4 regions of the Rahnella sp. 1L-D-7-B-C2 genome follow, and region 2 is predicted to be linked to each of the others. Evidence: predicted binding sites of a transcription regulator. Region 2 holds the regulator's gene; each other region holds the start of a gene.
What was found. The regulator PhoB, encoded in region 2, activates phosphate uptake and scavenging genes when phosphate is short. The targets are predictions, from matches to a motif close to CTGTCATAAAACTGNCNNAT.
Positions count from the first base shown of each region.

Region 1 (5,999 bases), on a different contig from region 2:
GAACCCGCCGTCGGAAACACTTCATGCGATAAGCGCACCACAACGCCGCTGCCCGCCAGCTTGCCGTGCGCGAGATTGTCCGCGCCCAGTAACTCCAGCGTATTGAGCACCATCGGAATACCGTTTTGCGTATCTTCTGTCAGCTGAATATGTTCAGGGCGGATACCGATTGTCAGTTCACGACCGCCCCATTCCGGGCGCGGGACTGGCAGCGGCAATTCGAATCCGTCTTCCATCACAAGCGACGTGCCGTCAGTGGTCAATTGACCGGGCAACAGGTTCATCGCCGGTGAGCCGATAAAGCTGGCAACGAACAGGCTGGCCGGGCGGCGATAGACTTCCGACGGCGTGCCGATTTGCTCGGCGATGCCTTTGTTCATCACGATCACCCGCTCCGCCAGCGTCATGGCTTCGACCTGATCGTGCGTCACGTACAAGCTGGTGGTGCGCAGGCGGCGGTGCAGTTGTTGCAGCTCAAGGCGCATCTGTACGCGCAACTTAGCATCAAGGTTAGACAGCGGTTCGTCGAACAGGAACACCGCCGGTTCACGCACGATGGCGCGCCCCATCGCAACACGCTGACGCTGGCCGCCGGAAAGTTCCCGTGGTTTGCGTTTCAGCAGCGGGCCGAGTTCAAGAATGCGCGCGGCTTCTTCAACGCGGGCAAGGATCTGTGCTTTGCCGAAACCGCGAATTTTCAGGCCATAGGCCATGTTGTCGAACACGGTCATGTGCGGATACAGCGCGTAGTTCTGGAACACCATTGCGATGCCGCGGTCTTTCGGTTCCAGCTCAGTGACACGCTGGTCGTTAATGTAGATATCGCCGGATGTCGTGCGCTCCAGACCGGCCACCATACGCAGCAGAGTGGATTTCCCGCAGCCGGAAGGCCCGACCATCACGATGAACTCGCCGTCAGCAACGTCCAGATCGATACTCTGGATAATCTGGTTTTTGCCGTCGTAAGATTTGGTCACTGCCTGTAATTTCAAATTTGCCATTTCGGTTTACTTCTCACTGTCTACCAGACCGCGCACAAACCAGCGCTGCATCAGGAGCACCACCGCCAGCGGTGGCAATAATGTCAGGATCATGGCCGCCATCACCTGATTCCATTGTGTCGAGCCGTCGCCTGAGGAGATCATGCTTTTAATCCCCGCCACCGCCGTGCCCATCGAGGCATCGCTGGTGATCAAAATCGGCCACAGATACTGGTTCCAGCCGTAAATAAAGGTGATAACGAACAGCGCCGCGAGGTTAGTTTTCGACAGCGGCAGTACGATGTCCCAGAAAAAGCGCATCGCGCCCGCACCGTCGATACGCGCCGCTTCCAGCAGTTCATCCGGCAGAGTCATGAAGAACTGGCGGAACAGAAACGTCGCGGTGGCTGACGCCATCAGCGGCAGCGTCAGGCCGGTGTAGCTGTCGAGCATATGCAGATTAGCGATCACCTGTACTGTCGGGAAAATACGCACTTCCACCGGTAACATCAGCGTCATAAAAATCAGCCAGAAGAACAGGTTACGCAGCGGAAAGCGGAAATAGACGATCGCGAATGCCGAGAGCATTGAGACAGAGATTTTTCCGACGGTGATGACGATTGCCATGATGAAGCTGTTAATCAGCAGGCGTCCGAATGCCGGACTGTTATTGCCGACGCCCTGCGTCCAGATGGCGCTGATGTTTTCCCATAAATGCGTACCGGGAATGAGCGTCATCGGCACTTCAAAAATCTGTTTGTTATCCAGAGACGCTGCGACAAACGCGACGTACAGCGGGAAGAGGATCACCAGCACGCCGAGCAGCAGCATGATGTGGCTGAAAATATCCAGCCCTCTGCGGTTTTCAATCATTGATAACGCACCTTACGCTCGACGAAGCGGAACTGAATGAACGTGAGGCCAATCACCAGCATCATCAAAATGACGGACTGCGCGGCGGAGCTGGAGAGATCCAGACCGGAGAAACCTTCGCGGTACACTTTGTAGATAAGCGTGGTCGTCGCCTGTACCGGGCCACCGCCGGTCGCGGCGTCGATCACCGGGAAGGTATCGAAGAAGGCGTAAACCAGATTCACCACCAGCAGGAAGAAGCTGACCGGCGAAATCAGCGGCAGCACCAGATTGAAGAAGCGCCGCACCGGGCCAGCACCATCAATAGCGGCGGCCTCTACCAGCGATTTAGGAATTGACTGCAACGCGGCGAGGAAGAACAAGAAGTTGTAGCTGACCTGCTTCCAGACCGACGCCAGCACCACCAGGAACATTGCCTGTCCGCTGTTTTGCGCGTGGTTCCAGTTGTAGCCGATCGAAGCCAGGAAATGCGATATCAGGCCGAGGCCGGGGCTGAATAAAAACATCCATAAAACGGCAGCCACTGCCGGTGCAACGGCATAAGGAAGGATCATCAGCGTCTGATAAATACGGCTGCCGCGAATAACATGATCGACCAGCGCGGCAAAAAACAGCGACACTGCCAGCCCGATAAACGCCACCATAAAGCTGAATTTCAACGTGGTATAAAAGGATTCGAGATAGTACGGATCCGCAAACAGCTGCGTGAAGTTAGCCATGCCGGCAAACTGGCTGGATAACCCGAACGGATCCAGCGTCTGCACCGAATACCACAGCGCCTGACCCGCAGGCCACAGGAAAAATATCGCGGTGATCAGCAGCTGCGGTAAAACCAGTGCGTAAGGCAACCAGCTGCAACCAAAACCGGGACGGTGTGAACTCATAATAGTTTACTCGTTGATGCGATGACGGGTTTGGCTCCCTCCTCTGCGAAGGGGAGGGTTGAGGTGGGGTATTAATGGCTGCTCTAGAGTCGTCCTTAATACCCCCTCCCGGCCTCCCCCTTCGCAGGGGGAGGAGCTAACAATTACTTGGTTGACGCTTCAAAGCGACGCAGCAGCAGATCCCCGCGCTGTACCGCAGTATCCAAAGCTTCTTTGGCAGACTTCTTACCGCTCCACACGCTTTCCAGTTCTTCATCCACAATGGTGCGAATTTGCGGCATGTTGCCCAGGCGCAGACCTTTGGTGAACGCTAACGGTGGCTTGTTCAGCATCTGGCGGGTCGCGACATCAGAACCTGGGTTCTTCTCGTAGAAGCCTTCTTTTTTGGTCAGCTCATACGCGGCGGTGGTCACAGGCAGATAGCCGGTTTTCTGGTGCCATTCGGCGGCGATTTCCGGTGTGGTCAGATATTGCAGGAATTCGGCGACGCCTTTGTAAGTGTCTTTGTCTTTACCGTTCATCACCCACAGGCTCGCGCCGCCGATGATGGCGTTTTGTGGCGCGCCCTTCACATCCGCGTCATAAGGCATCATGCCTACGCCGTAGTTGAATTTGGAGTATTGACGGATATCCGCCAGTGAGCCGGAAGACGCGGTGGTCATGGCGCAATCACCGTTATAGAACTTGGCGGTGGACTCGTCTTTACGACCAAAATAGGTGAAGTCACCTTTTTTGTTCATGTCTTCGAGCATCTGAATATGTTTGATTTGTTCTGGTTTGTTAAATTCCAGAACCGCATCGGTGCCGTCAAAACCGTTGTTTTTAGAGGCGATCGGCAAACCATGCCAGGCGCTGAAGTTCTCAATCTGGATCCAACCCTGCCAGCCGCTGGCGTAACCGCACTTCATGCCCGCTTCACGCAGTTTCTCGGTGTAAGCAGCCATGTCCTGCCAGGTTTTTGGTGGCTGATCCGGATTCAGACCGGCTTTCTTGAAGGCATCTTTGTTGTAATACAGCACCGGCGTGGAGCTGTTGAAAGGCTGGGACAGCAGACGGCCTTTGGAATCGGAGTAATAACCGGACACCGTCGGCACGAACTGCGACACGTCCTGCTTAAGGCCGGCGTCGCTGAACACTTCATACACCGGCTTGATGGCTTTACTCGCCATCATGGTCGCGGTGCCTACTTCATAAACCTGCAAGATGGCAGGTGCGTTACCGGTGCGGTATGCGGCGATACCGGCGGCCAGGCTTTCATCGTATTTGCCTTTGTAGACCGGCACGATTTTGACATCAGGGTGCGCCTGGTTAAAACGGTCGGCCAGCGAGTTCACTTCTTTACCGAGTTCGCCATCCATAGAATGCCAGAACGGAATTTCTGTAACCGCCATCGCCTGGGTGCTGAACGCGAATGCCAGTGCGATGCAAAGTGTCGTTTTTGTAACAGCGTGCTTAAGCATGCTTGTCTCCTGAAGAGGGCTGGTGTGATGTCAGTTGGTGTAAGGATTTTCTGATTCGGGAGCTAACATGACACGGCTAAATGACAGAAAAATAACCGTTAAATGACATTGATGTGACAGGAGCGTTAACTGGAAGTGACGGATAGATGGCAAAAAAAAGCGCACCGGATATGCGGTGCGCCTGAGAGAAGAGAATGCGGGGGATTACAGCGCGCGTTTCAGGCGGGCAACGGCCTCGTGCATTTGCTCTTCGGTTGCTGTGGCGAACGACAGACGGAAGGTGGAGTGATCAGGGTTATCGGCATAGAAGAATTCGCCCGGCACAAACACCACGCCCTGCTCCAGCGTCTTTTTCATCCACTCGGCACAGTTACGCGGCTCGCGGAATCGCGCCCAGAGGAACATCCCGCCTTTCGGATATTCAAAGGTCAGCACGTCGCCCAGTTCACGTTCCAGCAATTCAGCCATGACTTCACATTTCTTTTTGTACGCAGCGCGGATGGTTTCAATTTGCGCAGGCAGCCGCCCCAGGCCGAGATAGCATTCGGCAATCGACTGCGACAGCGCACTGGCGTGCAAATCCGCCGCCTGTTTGATGATCGCCACTTTATGCAGCAGCCAGTCAGGCATGATCACCCAGCCCAGACGCAGGCCCGGAGCCAGAATCTTGGAGAACGTTGAGGTATAGATGATGTTTTCAGCGTGGCCGAATAGCGCTTTGGACAGTTCAAACAGCGTCGGCTGGCGTTCGTCGGTGAAACGCAGTTCACCGTACGGATCATCTTCCACAATCAGAAATTCATGTTTTTTCGCCAGTTGTACCAGCTGTTCGCGACGCGCACGGCTGAGGGTCACGCCGCTCGGGTTGCCAAACGTCGGCACCAGATACACGCCTTTGATTTTTCGGGTTTTCAGCAATTCAGCCAGTTCATCGACAATCATGCCGTCGCCGTCAGAACCCACAGAAAGAATTTGCGCTTCGGCCAGTTCCAGCGTTTGCAACGCCGCCAGATAAGTCGGGCGTTCCACCACGAAAATATCATCGGGATTTACGACCGCGCGCATCACCAGATCCAGCGCCTGCTGAGAACCGGCGGTAACCACGATATCGTCCGCACTGGCCACCACACCGCGCTCGGCGCAAAGCTCAGCAATACGCTCACGCAGCGTATGACTGCCTTCGGTCAGGCCGTACTGGAACGCGTGCTCAGGCTGTTCAGTGATTGCCATCTGCGTCGCTTCACGCAGGCCATCGAAATCGAAGAGCGCTGAAGAAGGAATACCACCCGCCAGTGAAATAACGCCTTCCATTTTGCTGTGTTTCAGCAGTTCCCGTATGGCCGAACTTTTAAGCCTGACCATACGGGCGGCGAGTAAACCTTCTGTGTTCATGAAATGTTCCTGATGATGTGCCAAGTTATAAGAATGTAAGAGTTGTTAATTTATCGACAAAATAAAAACCGCAAAGCGCCAGCCGTGCGGTTTTGAGATATTACAGCAAATATTTACGATTTCAGCCGCCGTTACGCGCCGAGATACGCCGCACGCACGGCTTCGTTGGCCAGCAGCGCCGCGCCGGTGTCTTCCAGCACCACATGACCGTTCTCCAGCACATAACCGCGATCGGCGAGTTTCAGCGCCTGATTGGCGTTTTGCTCAACCAGGAAGATGGTCATCCCCTCTTCGCGCAACTGCTGGATGGTGTCGAAAATCTGCTGGATGATGATCGGCGCAAGCCCGAGCGAAGGTTCATCGAGCAGCAGCAGACGCGGCTGGCTCATCAGCGCACGGCCAATCGCCAG
Region 1 covers NZ_JBXAVQ010000011.1:40,625-46,623, forward strand. Annotated here, with positions in the region: gene AC0Z7K_RS16990 (sn-glycerol-3-phosphate import ATP-binding protein UgpC) at 1-1,001, opposite strand, end outside; gene ugpE (sn-glycerol-3-phosphate ABC transporter permease UgpE) at 1,008-1,853, opposite strand; gene ugpA (sn-glycerol-3-phosphate ABC transporter permease UgpA) at 1,850-2,737, opposite strand; gene ugpB (sn-glycerol-3-phosphate ABC transporter substrate-binding protein UgpB) at 2,881-4,197, opposite strand; gene AC0Z7K_RS17010 (aminotransferase-like domain-containing protein) at 4,402-5,589, opposite strand; gene livF (high-affinity branched-chain amino acid ABC transporter ATP-binding protein LivF) at 5,721-5,999, opposite strand, start outside.
Region 1: ugpB (sn-glycerol-3-phosphate ABC transporter substrate-binding protein UgpB) is a predicted target of PhoB. The motif match lies at 4,298-4,317, and genes of this name have one in related genera.

Region 2 (5,999 bases):
GACGCGGGCAGCGATATCCACCACCAGTTTCAGTTTTTCCCACTGCTGCGCTTCGGTGAGACTGTTGCCCTCTTCCGTCGAGGCAAAACCGCACTGCGGGCTGAGGCAAATCTGATTGATATCCAAATATTCCGCCGCTTCCGCCAGACGCGCTTCAACGGTTTTGGCCGGCTCCAGCTCGCCGGATTTGGTGGTGATTAACCCCAGAACTGCCTGCTGATGGCCCTTTTTAATAAAGCGCAGAGGCTCGAAGCCGCCGGAACGCTCATTGTCATACTCAAGGAAGAAGGCATCGATATTTACACCGCCAAACAGGATCTCAGCCACCGGCTCGTAGCCACCTTCGGAAATCCAGGTGGAGCGGAAGTTACCGCGACACACGTGCAAACCAATCACCAGATCGTCCGGTTTACCGGCAATCGCTTTGTTCAGCACGTCCGCGTAAGTACGCGCTAACTCTTCTGGAGAATCGCCACGCTCGCGGATTTGCTGCTTCTGATCTTCCGAGCACAGATACGCCCAGACAGTATCGTCAAGTTGCAGATAGCGGCAACCGGCGTCATAAAATGCTTTAATGGCGTCGCGATAAACCTGTGCCAGATCGTTGAAATAGTCTTTCAGATCAGGATACGCCTCTTTGCTGATGGCATTACGGCCACCGCGGAAGTGCATCACGCTCGGGCTTGGGATAGTCATTTTCGGGACTGCGCTGCCGCTGATGCTTTTCAGAAAACGAAAATCGTCCAGCATCGGATGCGCATCAAAGCCGAGTTTACCTGTGACTTTAATGCTGCGTGCTTTGGTCTGTACGCCGTTGAACTGAATCCCCTGTACTGCGTCGTAACCTTCCACTCCGTCAAGCCCTTCGAAGAAATCGAAGTGCCACCATGCACGGCGGAACTCACCGTCAGTGACCACCTGCAAACCGGCTTCGCGCTGTAAATCCACCACGCGGCGGATTTCAGTATCTTCTACGGCACGCAGCTGCGCGGCATCGATCTCGCCAGCCTGAAACAGCTTACGCGCTTCTTTGATAGCCGCCGGGCGCAGGAAACTGCCGACCACGTCAGCACGGAACGGAGGGGTAGTACGTTGCATGAAAAACTCCTTAATGGCATCCCGTCGCAGACGAAATGCAAATGATTTACAAGGTAAATAATTGCGCCGCGTTACATGTAGACTTCTGGATGTCTAAATGGTTTTAAGGCGATACTGTCATGCCGGTTACTCACCGACAACAGAGGAATTTTCATGGGAGATGAAATAAATTCACGATCAAAAGCGGTGAGTTAATGAAGCAGCAAACAAAAAAAGCCCGACATGGAGAAATGCCGGGCTGGATAGAAAACAGCAATTTACGGTTTCACTGAAACTTTAGTGGTGTTATCGGAAGGAACTATCAGCTTCGGTGCCAGCGTAAAAATAAAGCGCGTGCCGACGCCGACTTCACTCATCACCTCGAGCCTGGCGTTGTGGTGGCTGAGCGCATGTTTGACGATCGCCAGCCCCAGTCCGCTGCCACCGGTCTGGCGGGAACGGGCTTTGTCGACACGATAGAAACGTTCAGTCAGACGCGGGAGATGCTGAGGTGCAATGCCCGGCCCGTTGTCGCTTATCTGGAACTGTGCGCCATGCGGCGTTTGCTGCCAGCTGACCTCAATTCGGGTGCCCGGCGGCGTATGATTGACCGCGTTATACACCAGATTCGACACCGCACTGCGTAGCTGATCCTCGTTGCCGAAGACCTTCAGCTTCTCGTTTACGCGAAACACAACTTCGTGCTGACCGCCACTCAGTGTCTGTACTTCGCGCTCCAGCATCCCGAGCATCACCGGAATATCGACTTTTTCGTGCAAATCCATATTGGCGGAGGCTTCGATTTTTGACAGCGTCAGGAGCTGCTTGACCAGCCCGTCCATGCGTCGCGTTTGCTCTTGCATAGTATCGAGCGCTTTAGTGCGAAACGGCTCTTCCAGCTTGGCATCTTCCATCATTTCCAGGTAGCCCTGCAAAACCGTCAGCGGGGTGCGAAGTTCATGGCTGACGTTGGCGAAGAAGTTACGCCGCGCGCCTTCCAGCTGGCGCATTTGCGTGACATCACGCGCCACCATCAGTAACTGCCCTTCGGAATAAGGCATCACGCGAAATTCGACGTAATGTTCATTATTGAGCTGAAGATTGAGTGCGCGGCTGAAATCACGCGCCTGGATCCAGGCGCGAAATTCCGGATAGCGCAGCAGGTTGAAGATGTGTTGCCCGTTATCTTCCGGCCAGCGGAAGCCGAGAAGCTCCTGCGCCAGACCGTTACACCAGAAAATATTGCCCTCTTCAGTGGTCAGCACCACTGCATCCGGCAACGATTCTGCACCGCTGCGAAAACGTTTAATGAGTTGCCCTAATTCACGGCGGCGACGGCGGTTTCGCATCTGCATCTGGTTCAGCCCGTAGAACAACGGCTCCCAGCTCCAGCGGCCATTTGGCGGGGTGATGCTGCGGTCAAGCCACAGCCAGTGTGAGAGTTTAAGCTGGTTATAATAGTTCCAGCCCAGCGCCGCCAGCAGAGACGCAAAGAGAAGCCAGCCAAAATGGCCGACAAAAATACCGAGAATGATCGCTGGCAGGCAAAACAGAAAAAATTCGCCGGCCAGCCGTTTCCATGACAAACGTTCTAACACACAGATTCTCCGCTGTGGGGACTAATAACGCGTTGAAAAACGGTATCCCGTGCCACGGACAGTCTGGATCATTCTGTCATGTCCACTGGTTTCCAGCGCTTTGCGTAAACGACGAATATGCACGTCTACCGTGCGATCTTCCACATAAACGTTAGTGCCCCAGACGTTATTGAGCAACTGTTCGCGGCTGTAAACGCGTTCGGAGTGGGTCATAAAGAAATGCAATAACTTGAACTCGGTCGGCCCCATGTCGAGCGCCTGCTCATTGGCCATCACGCGGTGAGAGGAAGGATCGAGCGTCAGACCCTGCATGTCGATCACCTCTTCCACCGCCATCGGTGAAATACGGCGCATCACAGCTTTAATACGGGCAACCAGTTCTTTAGGAGAAAACGGTTTAGTAATGTAATCATCGGCACCCACTTCGAGGCCACGCACCCGGTCCTCTTCTTCACCGCGTGCAGTCAGCATCATCACCGGAATTTCGCGGGTCAGGGCTTCACGTTTAAGATGTTTGATAAACTGGATCCCGGACCCTCCCGGTAACATCCAGTCGAGCAGGATAAGCTCAGGATAAGGCTCGACCAGTTGGCCAATCGCGGAATCAAAATCTTCAGCTTCTACTGCCTGATAGCCATTTTGTTCCAGTACAAAACACACCATTTCACGGATTGGAGCTTCGTCTTCAACCACCAATATACGTCTAGCCATCGTAGGTCCTGCCAATAGGTTAGCGATCTTTTATTTGATTGCGGGCGCCATTATGCGTCAGTTTTGTGACAGATTTATGAATAGAAAGGATGGTCTATTACACCGCACTTTGACAGCCATCTTGCTGAAATTCGCCTGATTTTTCTGGGGACATCGTCCCCCGACGGCGTTTATACTTTGCGCCATTGTTACCGTCTAGCGAATCACCGGGAGTTTCATGCGCCTGATCCACACTTCAGACTGGCACCTTGGCCAGTACTTCTTTACCAAAAGCCGCGCCGCCGAGCATCAGGCCTTTCTGCGCTGGCTGACGGAACAGGTGGAAACTCATCAGGTCGATGCCGTGATTGTGGCGGGCGATATTTTCGATACCGGCTCGCCACCAAGCTATGCGCGGGAATTGTATAACCGCTTCGTGGTGGAATTACAACACACCGGCTGCCAGCTGGTAGTGCTGGCCGGTAACCACGATTCGGTCGCCACGCTCAATGAATCGAAAGAACTACTTTCCTGCCTCAACACCCGCGTGATCGCTACCGTCGGTGAAGACTTGTCTGAGCAGGTTTTGGAATTAAATCATCGTGATGGCTCGCCCGGCGCAGTGCTTTGTGCGATCCCGTTCTTACGCCCGCGCGATTTGATAGCCAGCCAGGCCGGTCAGTCCGGCAGCGACAAGCAGCTGGCGTTGCAGGAAGCCATCGCTGCCCATTATGACGCTTTATATCAGGCGGCACAGGCGAAGCGCGACCAGCTCGGCGTCCCGCTGCCCATCATCGCCACCGGCCATCTGACCACCGTCGGCGTCAGCACCTCGGATTCCGTTCGCGACATTTATATAGGTACTCTCGATGCCTTTCCGGCACAGGCATTTCCGCCGGTCGATTACGTCGCACTCGGGCATATTCACCGCGCCCAGTGCGTGGCGAAAACCAACCATATCCGTTACAGCGGCTCGCCGATTGCGCTGAGTTTTGACGAACTCGGCAAAGCCAAAAGCGTATTTATGCTCGATTTTACGGGTGCAACGCTGAACAGCATCGAAACGCTGGAAATTCCGGTATTTCAGCCGATGCAGATGATCAAAGGCCCGCTGGCCGAAATAGAAAAACAACTGATGCAGTTCAGCGATGGCGATACCACCAAACCGGTCTGGCTGGATATAGAAGTCGCGACGCAGGATTACCTCAGCGACATTCAACGGCGGATCCAGGCGCTGACCGCTGAACTGCCGGTGGAAGTCGTACTGCTGCGCCGCAGTAAAGAACAGCGCATTAACAGCATTGAACAACAGGAAAAAGAAACCCTCAGCGAGCTGAGCGTGAGCGATGTCTTCGAGCGGCGGCTGTCGCTGGAAGCGGACACTGACGAACAGCGTCAGGCACGGATGCGCACGCTGTTTGCGCAGGTGGTCGATGAGGTCACCAGCGGTCATCACGCAGAGGACGCCACACAATGAAAATTCTCAGCCTGCGTTTAAAAAATCTAAACTCGCTGGAAGGCGAATGGAAAATCGACTTCACCGCTGAGCCTTTTGTCAGCAACGGATTATTCGCTATCACCGGCCCGACCGGCGCGGGAAAAACTACCCTGCTCGATGCCATCTGTCTGGCGCTGTATCACCAGACGCCGCGTCTGAACGTCACCCCCAGCCAGAACGAACTGATGACCCGCCACACCGCCGAATCACTGGCCGAAGTGGAATTTGAAGTGAAAGGCATTGGCTACCGTGCCTTCTGGAGCCAGCGCCGGGCGAAAAACTCACCGGACGGCAATTTACAGGCACCGAAAGTCGAGCTGGCATTGCTGGCGGACGGCAAAATTCTGGCGGATAAAGTACGCGATAAACTTGACACGATTGCCGAACTGACCGGGCTGGATTTTGGCCGTTTCACCAAATCGATGATGCTGTCACAGGGACAATTCGCCGCCTTTCTCAATGCCGATGCCAATGACCGCGCAGAATTGCTGGAAGAACTTACCGGCACGGAAATCTACGGCCTCCTGTCTGAACGCGTGTTCGAACAGCATAAAGAAGCGCGCGTAGCGCTCGACGGTTTACATCAGCGCATGGCTGGTATCGAACTGCTCAGCGAAGAACAGCGTCAGGCGCTGGAAACGCAGCTTAAAGAACTCAACGCGCAGGAAATCAGCCTTAGCCAGCGGGCGCAGCAGCGTCAGCAGGATCTTAACTGGCTGCAACACTGGCAGCAGGTGCAGCAAAAACATCAGCAATCAGTGCAACAGCTGGCAGCGACGGAGCAGGAAATGGCGCAGGCTGCGCCGCAGTTGCAGCAGCTTGCACTCAGCGAACCGGCGGAAAAACTCCGTTCACGTCTTAACGATCGCCAGCGCTGCCAGCAGGAAACACTGAATCTGCAACAGCAGACCGCGCAGCTGATCCAGCAGCAGGAACACCAGCTGGCGCAGATGACGCCGCTGAAGCAGGCCGCAGAACAGGCGCAAAGTGCGCGCCAGAAACAGGTGGAAGAACAGCGACAGCAGCAGACACTCATTGAAGAGCAAATCCTGCCGCTGGATAACAGCATCGCCCAGTGGCGGAAAGCGCAAACCGATACGCAACAGTCATTGAATGACGTACAGAAACAGGTCAGC
Region 2 covers NZ_JBXAVQ010000007.1:166,956-172,954, forward strand. Annotated here, with positions in the region: gene AC0Z7K_RS14035 (cobalamin-independent methionine synthase II family protein) at 1-1,098, opposite strand, end outside; gene phoR (phosphate regulon sensor histidine kinase PhoR) at 1,356-2,675, opposite strand; gene phoB (phosphate response regulator transcription factor PhoB) at 2,697-3,386, opposite strand; gene sbcD (exonuclease subunit SbcD) at 3,604-4,842, shown strand; gene sbcC (exonuclease subunit SbcC) at 4,839-5,999, shown strand, end outside.

Region 3 (5,999 bases), on a different contig from region 2:
TGCTCGGACGGAATTCGCGTTCGATAGTCGCTTTGCTGCGCACTTCGTCCAGATCGTTCCAGAAACCGACTGCCAGACCGGCGAGGAAGGCTGAACCCAACGCGGTGACTTCCAGAACGGCAGGGCGCTCAACACGTGTGCCAAGAATATCTGACTGGAACTGCATCAGGAAATTGTTGGCGACCGCGCCGCCGTCCACGCGCAGGGATTGCAGGCGGGTGCCTGAATCAGCCTGCATTGCGTCAAGTACGTCGCGCGTCTGGTAAGCGATGGATTCCAGCGTTGCACGGATGATGTGATTGCTGTTCGCGCCGCGGCTCAGGCCGAAGATCGCGCCACGGGCATACGGGTCCCAGTAAGGCGCGCCGAGGCCGGTGAAGGCTGGTACCACGTAAACACCGTTGGTGTCTTTGACTTTGCTGGCGAAATATTCGGAGTCTGTCGCGTCGCTGATCAGCTTCAGTTCGTCGCGCAGCCACTGAATGGAGGCACCGCCGACAAAGACCGCACCTTCCAGCGCATAGTTTACTTCACCACGCGGACCGCAGGCGATGGTGGTCAGCAGGCCATTTTTCGACGTCACGGCTTCTGTACCGGTATTCATCAGCAGGAAGCAGCCGGTGCCGTAAGTATTTTTCGCCATACCCGGTTGAACGCACAGCTGGCCATACAGCGCGGCCTGCTGGTCACCCGCAATACCGGCGATCGGGATACGCGTACCGCCTTTACCACCAATGTTGGTCTGGCCGTAAATTTCTGAGGAAGGACGGACTTCCGGCAGCATGGCGCGCGGGATATCCAGCACTTCCAGCATGCGTTCATCCCATTCCAGATTGTGGATATTGAACATCATGGTACGAGAGGCGTTGGTGTAATCGGTAACGTGAACGCGTCCCTGAGTCATTTTCCACACCAGCCAGGTGTCAACGGTGCCGAACAGCAACTCGCCGCGGGCAGCGCGTTCACGGGAGCCTTCAACGTGGTCGAGGATCCATTTCAGCTTGGTACCAGAAAAGTAAGGGTCAACCACCAGGCCGGTGTTGTGACGGATGTACTCTTCCATTCCGTCTTTCTTCAGCTTTTCACAGATCTCAGCAGTACGACGGCATTGCCACACAATTGCGTTGTAAATCGGCTTGCCGGTTTCTTTTTCCCAAACGATGGTGGTTTCACGCTGGTTGGTGATACCGATACCGGCGATCTGATCCGAATTGATGTCGGCTTTCGCCAGCACTTCTACCAATACCGAGCTTTGCGATGACCAGATTTCCATCGGGTCGTGTTCTACCCAACCGGATTTCGGGTAGATCTGGGTGAATTCGCGCTGTGAAACGCTGACGATGTTGGCATCGTGATCCAGAACTACGGCGCGTGAGCTGGTCGTACCCTGGTCGAGCGCAACGATGTATTTTTTTTCGTGAGTCGTATCTGCTGACATAATTTTCATCCTGCGAATAAGTAAGCTATGGAACAGTTTAGCCGATCAGGCCTTACGCTGTTTGGTAGGCTGCTGTGCTTTGTCTTCCGCAATATCATTGATCTGATGCGGCAGATGGCGGCTAATCAGCGCTTTATAGCCTGCGGCACCCAGTATCGCGCCGAGTAACGGGCCAAAAATCGGTACCAGGAAGTAAGGGATATCACGTGCGCCGGTGAAGGCCACTTTGCCCCAGCCTGCAAAGAAAGCGAACAGTTTTGGACCGAAATCACGTGCCGGGTTCAGGGCGAAGCCGGTCAGTGGGCCCATGGAGGCACCGATGACGGCAATCAGAATACCGATCAGCAGCGGAGCCAGCGGGCCACGCGGAAGGCCGTTACCGTCGTCGGTCAGGCCGAGGATCAGTGCCATCAGAACAGCGGTGATCACCGTTTCAACCAGGAAGGCCTGAAGCACGCTGATATGCGGGTTTGGATAGGTCGAGAAAATACCGGCCAGATCCAGACTTTCCACACTGCCGCGCACCATGTTGTGGCTTTGCTCGAAATCGAAGAACAGGTTGTAATAAAGCCCGTAAACCAGTGCAGCTGCGCAGAAGGCGCCTGCGACTTGTGCGATGATGTAGGGCAGAACTTTGCGTCCTTCAAAGTTCGCGAACAAGCATAAGGCGACGGTGACAGCCGGGTTCAGATGTGCGCCCGAAATCGCGGCGGTCAGGTAAATGGCCATTGCGACACCGAATCCCCAGACGATACTGATTTCCCACTGGCCAAAGGATGCTCCGGCAAGTTTCAGCGCAGCAACACAGCCTGCGCCAAAGAAAATGATAAGCCCGGTACCCAGAAACTCAGCGATGCACTGACCTTTTAATGTGGAACTCATGGTTTGGCTCATAGTTTGATCCTGCTAAGGATGATGTTAATGGTTAGTTATAGTTTTTCTGTCTTGCGTACGTGAACGTAATCGGATTTTGCCGTTCATCATTAAATGAGAACGTAATGTGAATTTATCGTTAACGAGCATAAACGAGAAATAGCGAAATCAATATTTGTGTGTTGCGTCATAAAAATGAGCGATTTCGCGTGTTCAAAGGTCATGCTGACGGGTAAAAAAGCCACGCTGTGACAACTTCGCGAAGGGGTTACCGCTCATCGCGTATGTCAGAACGGCGCTCAGAGTATTCGGTATTCAGTGATATTTCTGGTGAGTGCCTCTGCTTTTTAAGCATTTCCTGATACCCGGCCCGTTAAAATTGCAACAGACTGCGTGCTGAGAGGGGTTCTTGCTAGACAGGGCATGGCTGGCTACATACAATCACCCGTTAAGACACCCGCCGGTTTTGAAGGGTTCAGACGTTTTTCTGGTTTGAATTTGTTATAAAAATCGACGAAGTGCAGGAATTTTTGAGCCGTGTCCGGACGATGCGGCAGAACATAAGATGTGCGCCTTGCGAACATAAGGGGACCGAAAAATGTCATTTGAAGTATTTGAGAAACTAGAAGCTAAAGTTCAGCAAGCGATCGATACCATTACTCTGTTGCAGATGGAAATCGAAGAACTGAAAGAGCAGAACAACACCCTGTCTCATGAAGTTCAGCAGGCGAGTGGTAATCACGAGTCGCTGGTGCGTGAAAATGCGCAACTGAAAGAAGAACAACACGTGTGGCAGGATCGTTTGCGTGCGCTGTTGGGAAAAATGGAAGAAGTCTGAGGACTTCCGCCGAAGCGCTTGATGTATAAGCATAAAAAAGGACGCCAGGGCGTCCTTTTTTGTTGCTGAAAGCGAAGATTATTCGATATCGAGCGGGTCTTCTGAAAGGATGATACCGGTGTTATCAGCATACAGATGGTCACCGGAGAAGAAGGTCACGCCGCCGAAGTTGACACGAATGTCGCTTTCGCCGATCCCTTCACTGCCTGCACCCGCCGGAATCGCTGCCATCGCCTGAATGCCAATATCGAGCTCTTCCAGATCGTCCACCTGACGAACTGCACCGTAAATCAAAATGCCTTCCCATTCGTTTTGCAGAGCCTGACGTGCCAGACCGGCATCAAGCAACGCGCGACGAACAGAACCCCCACCATCGACCACCAGCACGCGCCCACGGCCATTCTCTTCCAGCAGGTCATAAAGCAAGCCATTGTCTTCGAAACACTTCACTGTCGTGATTTGCCCGCCAAATGAAGTACGTCCACCAAAGTTGGAGAACAGGGGTTCGACAACATTCACTTCTTCATGGTAGATATCGCAAAGTTCGGAAGTATCGTATTTCATAGGATTTCATCTGGTTGCTGCATGAGTGTTCAGTATATCCTTTTAGAGCGGATGTTGGCAAAATCATCAATTGTTAAATGTGAAAAGCAGCGCGATTAGCGCACGCCTGGCTACTTTTCATCAATTGAGTAACAGACCTACTGCAAACAATACGTTAGTCAGTAACGCAGCTTTTACCATGTGCTCCAGCAGAGGGCGCACTTCCATTGACGTTTTGGTGTGATTCACGCGTTTGATGTGAACAGCCAGCATCGGCAGTGCCAGAAGGAACAGCCAGCCGGTCCAATGATGCAGGTGAACGGCAGAGAATATCGCCAGACAAAGCGAGGCGGCGCTCAGAATAATGGTGTGATAACGGCGGGCATTTACCGGCCCGAGGCGCACTGCCAGCGTATTTTTGCCGTTGGCGCTGTCGGTTTCGATATCGCGCAAATTGTTAATGTTGAGCACCGCAGTAGACAGCAAACCGGTTGCCGTTGCTGGCAACATGACTATCCAGTCAAAATATCCGGCCTGCAAATAGAATGTCCCCGCTACGCTTATCCAGCCAAAGAAAATCAGTACCGAAATATCTCCGAGCCCCATGTAACCGTAAGGGCGGGTGCCTACTGTGTAGGTGATCGCCGCGCCAATCGACAGCAAACCGAGGATCAGGAAACCGACCACGTCGCTCGGCTTATGACACGCTACGGCGATAAGCGTGATGCCGCAGACAATGGTCAGCGCGATGGTCAGCATAATGGCGCGTTTCATCTGTGCAGCCGTAATCATCCCTTTTTGCATTCCGCGCAAAGGCCCCACGCGATCCGGCGTATCGCTGCCTTTTTCGGCATCGCCATAATCATTCGCCAGATTCGACAAGATTTGCAGACACCCGGCGGTGAGCAACGCCAGCAGCGCGATCAGCGGATGAAAAACGCCTTGCAAGCTGGCAATAGCAGAACCCATGACGATAGAGGCAAAAGCCAGAGGCAGCGTTTTAGGACGCAGGCTTTCGAGCCAGGCGCGGGTGGGCGTCGTCGGAGTGCAGGGAGTCATAGTGCTCATAGTGGATTCGCTCAGGTGAACAAGTCAGTCCGAAATCAAAAAAAACAGGGAGGCAAACGCCTCCCTGAAGATCACTTTCGGAACGTATGAGCAAATTATAAGATAAAACGGCTCAGATCTTCATCAGCTACCAGCTGATCAAGGTGGCTTCTAACATAATCTGCATCAATGTTTATGGAAATACCGTTGCTTTCACTGGCGTCGTAAGAGATATCTTCCATCAGACGCTCCAGAACGGTATGCAGACGACGCGCACCAATGTTCTCGGTGGTTTCGTTTACCTGCCATGCCGCTTCAGCGATACGGCGGATGCCGTCAGCAGTAAAATCAATCGTCACACCTTCGGTCGCCATCAATGCTTTGTACTGATGGGTCAGGGAAGCACTTGGCTCGGTCAGGATGCGTTCGAAGTCTTCGGTCGACAGCGCCTGCAGTTCCACACGGATCGGCAAACGACCCTGCAATTCAGGGATCAGATCAGACGGACTAGCCGTCTGGAAAGCGCCGGAGGCAATAAACAGAATGTGATCCGTTTTCACCATGCCGTGCTTGGTGGACACCGTACAGCCTTCCACCAGCGGCAGCAGGTCGCGCTGAACACCTTCGCGGGATACGTCAGGACCAGAGCTTTGTCCGCCGCGTTTACAGATTTTGTCGATTTCATCGATGAACACGATCCCGTGCTGCTCAACGGCTTCAATCGCCTGTTCTTTCAGATCTTCCGGATTCACCAGCTTTGCCGCTTCTTCTTCAATCAGCAGCTTGTAGGCTTCTTTGATTTTCAGCTTGCGCGGTTTCTGTTTCTGCCCCGCCATGTTCTGGAACATTGACTGTAGCTGGTTGGTCATTTCTTCCATGCCCGGAGGGGACATGATTTCAACGCCCATCGGCCCGGAGGCCAGACTGATTTCGATTTCTTTGTCGTCGAGCTGACCTTCACGCAGTTTTTTGCGGAAGTTCTGGCGCGCGGCAGAAGGTTCCTGCGCTTCGTCCGGCTGGCCCCAGTTGTTTTTGGCAGGCGGGATCAGCACATCGAGAATACGTTCTTCGGCCAGTTCTTCGGCGCGATGGCGGTTTTTGTCGATCGATTGCAGACGGATCATTTTCACGGCGGAATCGGTCAGATCGCGGATAATAGAATCCACTTCTTTCCCGACGTAACCGACTTCTGTGAATTTGGTCGCTTCGACTTTAATGAACGGCGCATTGGCCAGTTTTGCCAGACGGCGGGCGATTTCG
Region 3 covers NZ_JBXAVQ010000018.1:36,620-42,618, reverse strand. Annotated here, with positions in the region: gene glpK (glycerol kinase GlpK) at 1-1,438, opposite strand, end outside; gene AC0Z7K_RS20575 (MIP/aquaporin family protein) at 1,484-2,332, opposite strand; gene zapB (cell division protein ZapB) at 2,910-3,149, shown strand; gene rraA (ribonuclease E activity regulator RraA) at 3,228-3,713, opposite strand; gene AC0Z7K_RS20560 (1,4-dihydroxy-2-naphthoate polyprenyltransferase) at 3,834-4,760, opposite strand; gene hslU (ATP-dependent protease ATPase subunit HslU) at 4,856-5,999, opposite strand, start outside.
Region 3: AC0Z7K_RS20575 (MIP/aquaporin family protein) is a predicted target of PhoB. The motif match lies at 2,496-2,515, and genes of this name have one in related genera.

Region 4 (5,999 bases), on a different contig from region 2:
TCAGCAGGGCGCGAAAATTGCCGCCGCGCATTTTAAAGCGCCACGGGCGGAAATAAAGCAGCAACAGAATAGAGCCAAGGCCCAGACGCAGCGCCGTCACGCCCTGAGGCCCGACGACCGGAAACAAGGTTTTCGCCAGTGAAGCGCCGCCCTGTAGTGAGAGCATAGCGATGAGGAGCAACAGAATCGCAACCAGAGGAGAGGCTTTTTTAGGTAAAGCCGGCAACGGCGGGCTGTTGTTATGTTCATCAGCGGGCAGAGCGATCTGCGGCTTTTTATCAGACTGTGTCATCCATTGCGCCTTTTTAGGTGATCCATTTAATCGAAAATCTTCAGATTTATAGTTTTGAAAAGAAAGGTAAAGCACAGTCAGTGTAGAGGGAAATGGGGGAAGAAAAAATCAGTGAAAAAAGTTTTTTTCGGAGTGAGAGTTTTCGAAAAAAATCTTAAAATTTCGGAAATGTTGCAAAAAAATGTCGATTTTTTGCCCAAAATTTTAGGAATTATCTGCTAATCTCAAAAAGTTCAATAAGTTTTTCTTATAGTTTTGGTGACGAAAATCACAATAAAATTAATAAGATATACCCTGTTGGAAACTTTATGTTACACGATAGAGTGCTTTGGACATCTATATTAAGGCAGAGTTTCACGCTGGTTTTTGTTATATTTTCAAACGTGAAGGTTACTTTGGTTTCCCATTTTGAGGTGGTTTATGAAAAAAATTGCATGTCTTTCCGCATTAGCTTGCGTAGTAGCACTGGGCGTTTCAACAAGCGCATTCGCTGACACCAGCACCGTAACCGCTGGTTACGCTCAGGGTGATATGCAAGGCGTTGCTAACAAAGCAAACGGCTTCAACTTGAAATACCGTTGGGAAGAAGACAACAACCCACTGGGCGTTATCGGTTCATTCACCTATATCCAGGATGACAGCACTCCGGCTTCTGGTGACTACCGTAAAGCACAATACTACGGTCTGACTGCAGGTCCTGCTTATCGTCTGGCTGACTGGGTTTCCATCTACGGTGTTGTAGGTGTGGGCTACGGTAAATTCCAGCAGAACGATAACGCTGCATCTACTGCAAACCGTCAGAAATTTGACAACAGCGACTACGGCGTATCTTACGGCGCTGGTCTGCAGTTCAACCCAATCCAGAACGTTGCTCTGGATGTTTCCTACGAACAGTCCCGTATCCGCAGTGTTGATGTTGGCACCTGGATCGCTGGCGTTGGTTACAGCTTCTAATTCTTCGAGATTGAGTAACATTTAACGTTACGCCAATTCGAAAATGAAAAACCGCTCACTTGAGCGGTTTTTTTATGTCTGGAATTTCTCCTTACTTCAAATCCCGCTAAACCAGTTATACCCCTGATCTTCCCAGTAACCGCCAGGGTTCTCATTGGTGACAAAAATCGCGCCGATATGTTTGGCGTTTTTGAAGCCGAGTTTGGTCGGCATACGCAGACGTAGCGGATAGCCAAAGTCCGGTGGCAGCGGTTTGCCACCAAAATCCAGTGCCAGTATGGTTTGCGGATGCAAGGCCGTGGCCATATCGATGCTGGAATAGTAACGGTCGTCGCATTTGAACCCGACGTATTTTGCCGTGAGGTCTGCGCCGATGTGCTGCAAAAAAGTTTTCAGTGGTACGCCCTTCCACTGCCCGATGGCACTCCAGCCTTCGATGCAAATCAGGCGAGTGATCTGGCTCTCCTGCGGCAGGCGCTGCAACTGTTCCAGCGTCCACGAGGCTTTTTTCTGCACCAGGCCGGAAACTTCCAGCCGGTAATTGGGAATGTCGATCTCCGGCACATTGTATTCCGGGTAGAACGCATTGAAGCGGAACGGCGTGGTTATCTGATCTTCACGGTAAGTTTGTGCCAGCTTCTGGCCGCTGAACAGCCAGCCCTGCACGCGGTCATTCCAGCGGGACATCGCCCACAAAACTTTGTCGACCTGATCACCATCCTGCAAATTACAGCCGGTCAGCATTGATACCGCCCCCAGCGTCAGACCGGAGCGCAGCAATAAACGGCGCTGTATGTTCACCAGCTGCTTGCGCTGATCGGGTTCGATAATGATTTTTGGGCGGTCTGATTTATCACTCATCAGCGCTTTCCTCCGTACTGATTTTTTTACCGCCGGTAATCATGGCGACAAAGGTTTTCGGCACCAGCAACACCATGACAACGTGAACCACCACGAACAACATCACGCCGCTCATGGCAAAGAAATGGACATAGCGGGCGATATCAAAGCCGCCTAACAGCCACACCAGACCGCTGAACTGCACCGGTTTCCAGATGGATAACCCCGAGAGCACCAGTAATACGCCCAGCAGAAGCACGCCAACGTACATCAGTTTCTGCACCGCGTTGTACTGGCCGAGCTTATGCGGGAGGTGGAACGTCAGGGCGCGGACGGTATCGCGCCAGACGGTACGTGGCGAAAAAGGGAAAAAGTCACGTTTGAAGTGGCCAGTTAAAATCCCCCACAATAAATAAAACAGGCCGTTGGCCGCCATCAGCCACATCACCGCCAGATGCCAGGCAATATTGCCGCCCAGCCATCCGCCGAGCGTGGTGCTTTGCGGAAAGGTAAAAGGGAAAATCGGGTCGGCGTTATAAATTCCCCAGCCGCTCATCACCATGCCAATCATGGCCAACAGGTTGATCCAGTGGCAAATGCGAACCGGCCAGGAATGAATGCGTTTTTTTTTCGATAAAGGACGCTTTTTTTTCGACAGATGAATAGTTGAATTTGACGTACGCAGCGGGGAGGGTTGAGATTTCACGGATAAGCTCCTGCGTAATGAGAAACTGCGCAAAGTGAAAGAGGGAGGTTTCACCCTGCGCAGTTCTTCAAAAACCACTTACGCCGACTGACAGACACGGCCCGCCGGCGTAAGCGCTAAGGGTTACATCGGTGGCGCGACGCCATCTTTACCGGCGGCGATACCACGGGCAACCAGTGCACCTTTGTCGTCTTTCATCGCGAACAGCACGATTTTAGTGCCCGGTTTCAGCAGGCTGCGATCGCCCGGCGCCAGCAGAACCACCGGTACATCGTCAGGAACGACAACTGTTTTTTCCGCGTCATGATATTTCACGGTCAGCGTGCGGCCATTGGCGTTGACCAGTTTGCCGACGGTGCCGTTAGTCATGGTGTTGATTTTGCCATCGGCGGATTCAAACGGGTTGAAACCTTCACCGCTGCCGCGCAGGCTTGGCGCAAATACATGAACTTCCAGTGCTTTCAGCGTGCCGTTGGCCTGCGGAACAGCTGCGGTACCGATGAAGCTGTCCGCCTTGATGTCGCTGATCTGGCCTTTGGTCACGGCGTTGATTTTGGTCTGTTCGGTCAGCTTAACGTCCAGCTTTTCGCCCTGTCGGGTAGTAACCTGCATCGAAGAATCATTTACGGATTCAATGGTTCCGCGCGTTGGCTTGATGACGTTGTCAGCCGCAAAGGCGGATGTCATCCCGCTGCACATCAGCAGCGAACCGAGTAAAAGACCTGCAAGGCGTGTTGGTGTATTCATGTTTATCTCTCCAGTTTCTTACGTATTTTCATTCGGGTAGAGGAATCACTGAGGGTGCCAGTGATGAATGACTTCATTAAGAGTGGACGATAAACCGGGATTGGCAGATGACAAGTTGATGACAAAATTGTCATCAAAGGTGTCTGACGAAACTGATAAACTTCTCTGGAATCATTCTCTGGGGGAATGGTCGTGCGGCAATGAGGGCCTGAATGCGGATACTGGTAATAGAAGATGATGTCAGCACAGGCGATTACCTGAAGAAAGGGCTGACCGAAGCGGGTTACAGCGTAGATCTGGCGCGTAACGGCGCCGACGGGCTGTTTCTGGCGCTCGAGGACGGTTATGACGCGGTGATCCTCGACGTGATGCTGCCGGGGCTCGACGGCTGGCAGGTGATGGAAGTGCTGCGCAAGAAAAGCGATGTGCCGGTGCTGTTTCTGACCGCGCGCGACGAAGTACAGGACCGCATTCACGGCCTGGAGCTGGGCGCGGACGATTACCTCATCAAACCTTTCTCCTTCACCGAACTGGTGTTGCGTATTCGCACGTTGCTGCGTCGTCCCGCCGCCCGTGAGCCGGATATCTATAGTGTTGCCGATCTCAGTCTCGACCTGCTGCGTCGACGCGTAACGCGTCAGGATCAGACCATTGCGCTGACGAATAAGGAATTTATGCTGTTGCATTTGCTGATGCGCCGCGAGGGCGAAGTGCTTTCGCGCACCATGATTGCCTCGCAGGTGTGGGACATGAATTTTGACAGCGATACCAACGTGGTGGACGTGGCAATCAAACGCCTGCGCGCGAAAATCGACCGCGCCTTTGACGTCAAACTGATTCACACCGTGCGTGGGATAGGCTACGTCTGCGAAGTGCGTCATGACTGAGCAGAAAAAACCGCAACGGGCGATGTCTCTGACGCTGCGCGCCACGCTGCTGTTTGCGCTGCTGGCCTCACTGGTGGTGAGCGCCGTGGGCGTTTATCTTTATTACTCGCTGGAAAATGAACTGGTTCGCCGCGCCGATTATCAGGTGAGCGGGCGCGTTCAGTATTTCCGTCATCTGCTGGCCAGTGAGTTTCCGCTTTCTCAGCTCAGCCATAATCCCGGTCTGTTCGAAAACATGCTCGGTAATGAGCGGGATATTTTGACTTTCCGTCTGAGCGATGAACCGCCGATTATCAATGTCAATCCGTCGCGCCTTGTGTTGCCACCGGTCGCGCCGGTACCGGACGGCCAGCCGTTAACGCTGAGCACCGTTCACGCGCTTTCCGCCCCCGACGACACGCCGGTTCGCTTTGCCCGCGCAGCCGTCAAAATTCAGGATGGCCGTACGGTGGAGATTACCGCCGCGCACTTCATGACCGGCGAAGCGCGGATGTTGCAGACGTTCCGCTGGGAAATCACCGGCGCGGTGTTGTTTGCTTATCTGCTGATTGCCGCGCTCGGTTATGTGGTGATCCGCCGCGGATTGCGGCCGCTGCGGCACATGGCGCTGGAGGCGACGAAAATCCATCCCGCCAGTCTGTCCACGCGTCTTAGCAGTGACAATGCACCGCAGGAATTGCAGCAGCTAATCTATTCATTTAACGACATGCTCGAACGGCTGGCAGAAGGATATCAGCGTCTGACGCAGTTCTCCGCCGATCTGGCGCATGAGATCCGCACGCCGGTGGGCGCACTGATGGGACATTGTCAGGTGGCGCTCTATCAGCCGCGCAGCACCGAGGAATACGAAACGCTGCTGGCCAATAATATGGAGGAGCTGGAGCGTATTTCGCGCATGGTCGAAAATATTCTGTTCCTGGCGCGGGCGACCGATGCGCGTTCGGTTCTGACTATCACCAGTATTGATGTTTCTGCGGAAATGACGCGGATTCAGGAATACTTTGAAGGTCTGGCGGAAGAGCGCGAAATGACGCTGCACAGTGCGGGGGAGGGGGGTTTGTACGCCGACGCCATTTTGTTCCAGCGTGCGCTGAGCAATCTGGTCGCCAACGCCGTGCGGTATGCGCACCAGGGTACACCCATTGTTGTTCGTGCCGAACCGTACGCCAATGGAATGGATATCCATGTGATAAGTCAGGGCGATCCGATCCCTTCAGAAAAGCTCGGCAAACTGTTCGATCGCTTCTATCGCGCCGATGCTTCACGCAGCGAAGGTGGCAGCTCCAGCGGCCTGGGGTTGTCCATCGTACACGCCATTATGGCGCTGCATCAGGGGAGCGTTCGGGTGGTGAGTTCGGCGGAGGGCGAAACACGGTTTACGCTGACTTTCCCACGTGAAGTTCACAAGCTTTCTCAATAGTTTCTCTATAAATGTAAGAAACTGGCAGGGCGCGTAAGAAAATCATCTGGTTTATATCATTGAAAGATAAAGGTTTCGTTAATTCTGTTACATTATCACATTGGAAGATACCAATCAGTTTGAACGAAAATACGCGGCCCGGAGTCTGAATAA
Region 4 covers NZ_JBXAVQ010000001.1:557,139-563,137, reverse strand. Annotated here, with positions in the region: gene rhtA (threonine/homoserine exporter RhtA) at 1-226, opposite strand, end outside; gene ompX (outer membrane protein OmpX) at 713-1,246, shown strand; gene AC0Z7K_RS02465 (molybdopterin-dependent oxidoreductase) at 1,343-2,107, opposite strand; gene AC0Z7K_RS02460 (cytochrome b/b6 domain-containing protein) at 2,100-2,744, opposite strand; gene AC0Z7K_RS02455 (hypothetical protein) at 2,916-3,539, opposite strand; gene AC0Z7K_RS02450 (heavy metal response regulator transcription factor) at 3,752-4,426, shown strand; gene AC0Z7K_RS02445 (heavy metal sensor histidine kinase) at 4,419-5,846, shown strand.
Region 4: AC0Z7K_RS02450 (heavy metal response regulator transcription factor) is a predicted target of PhoB. The motif match lies at 3,645-3,664, and genes of this name have one in related genera.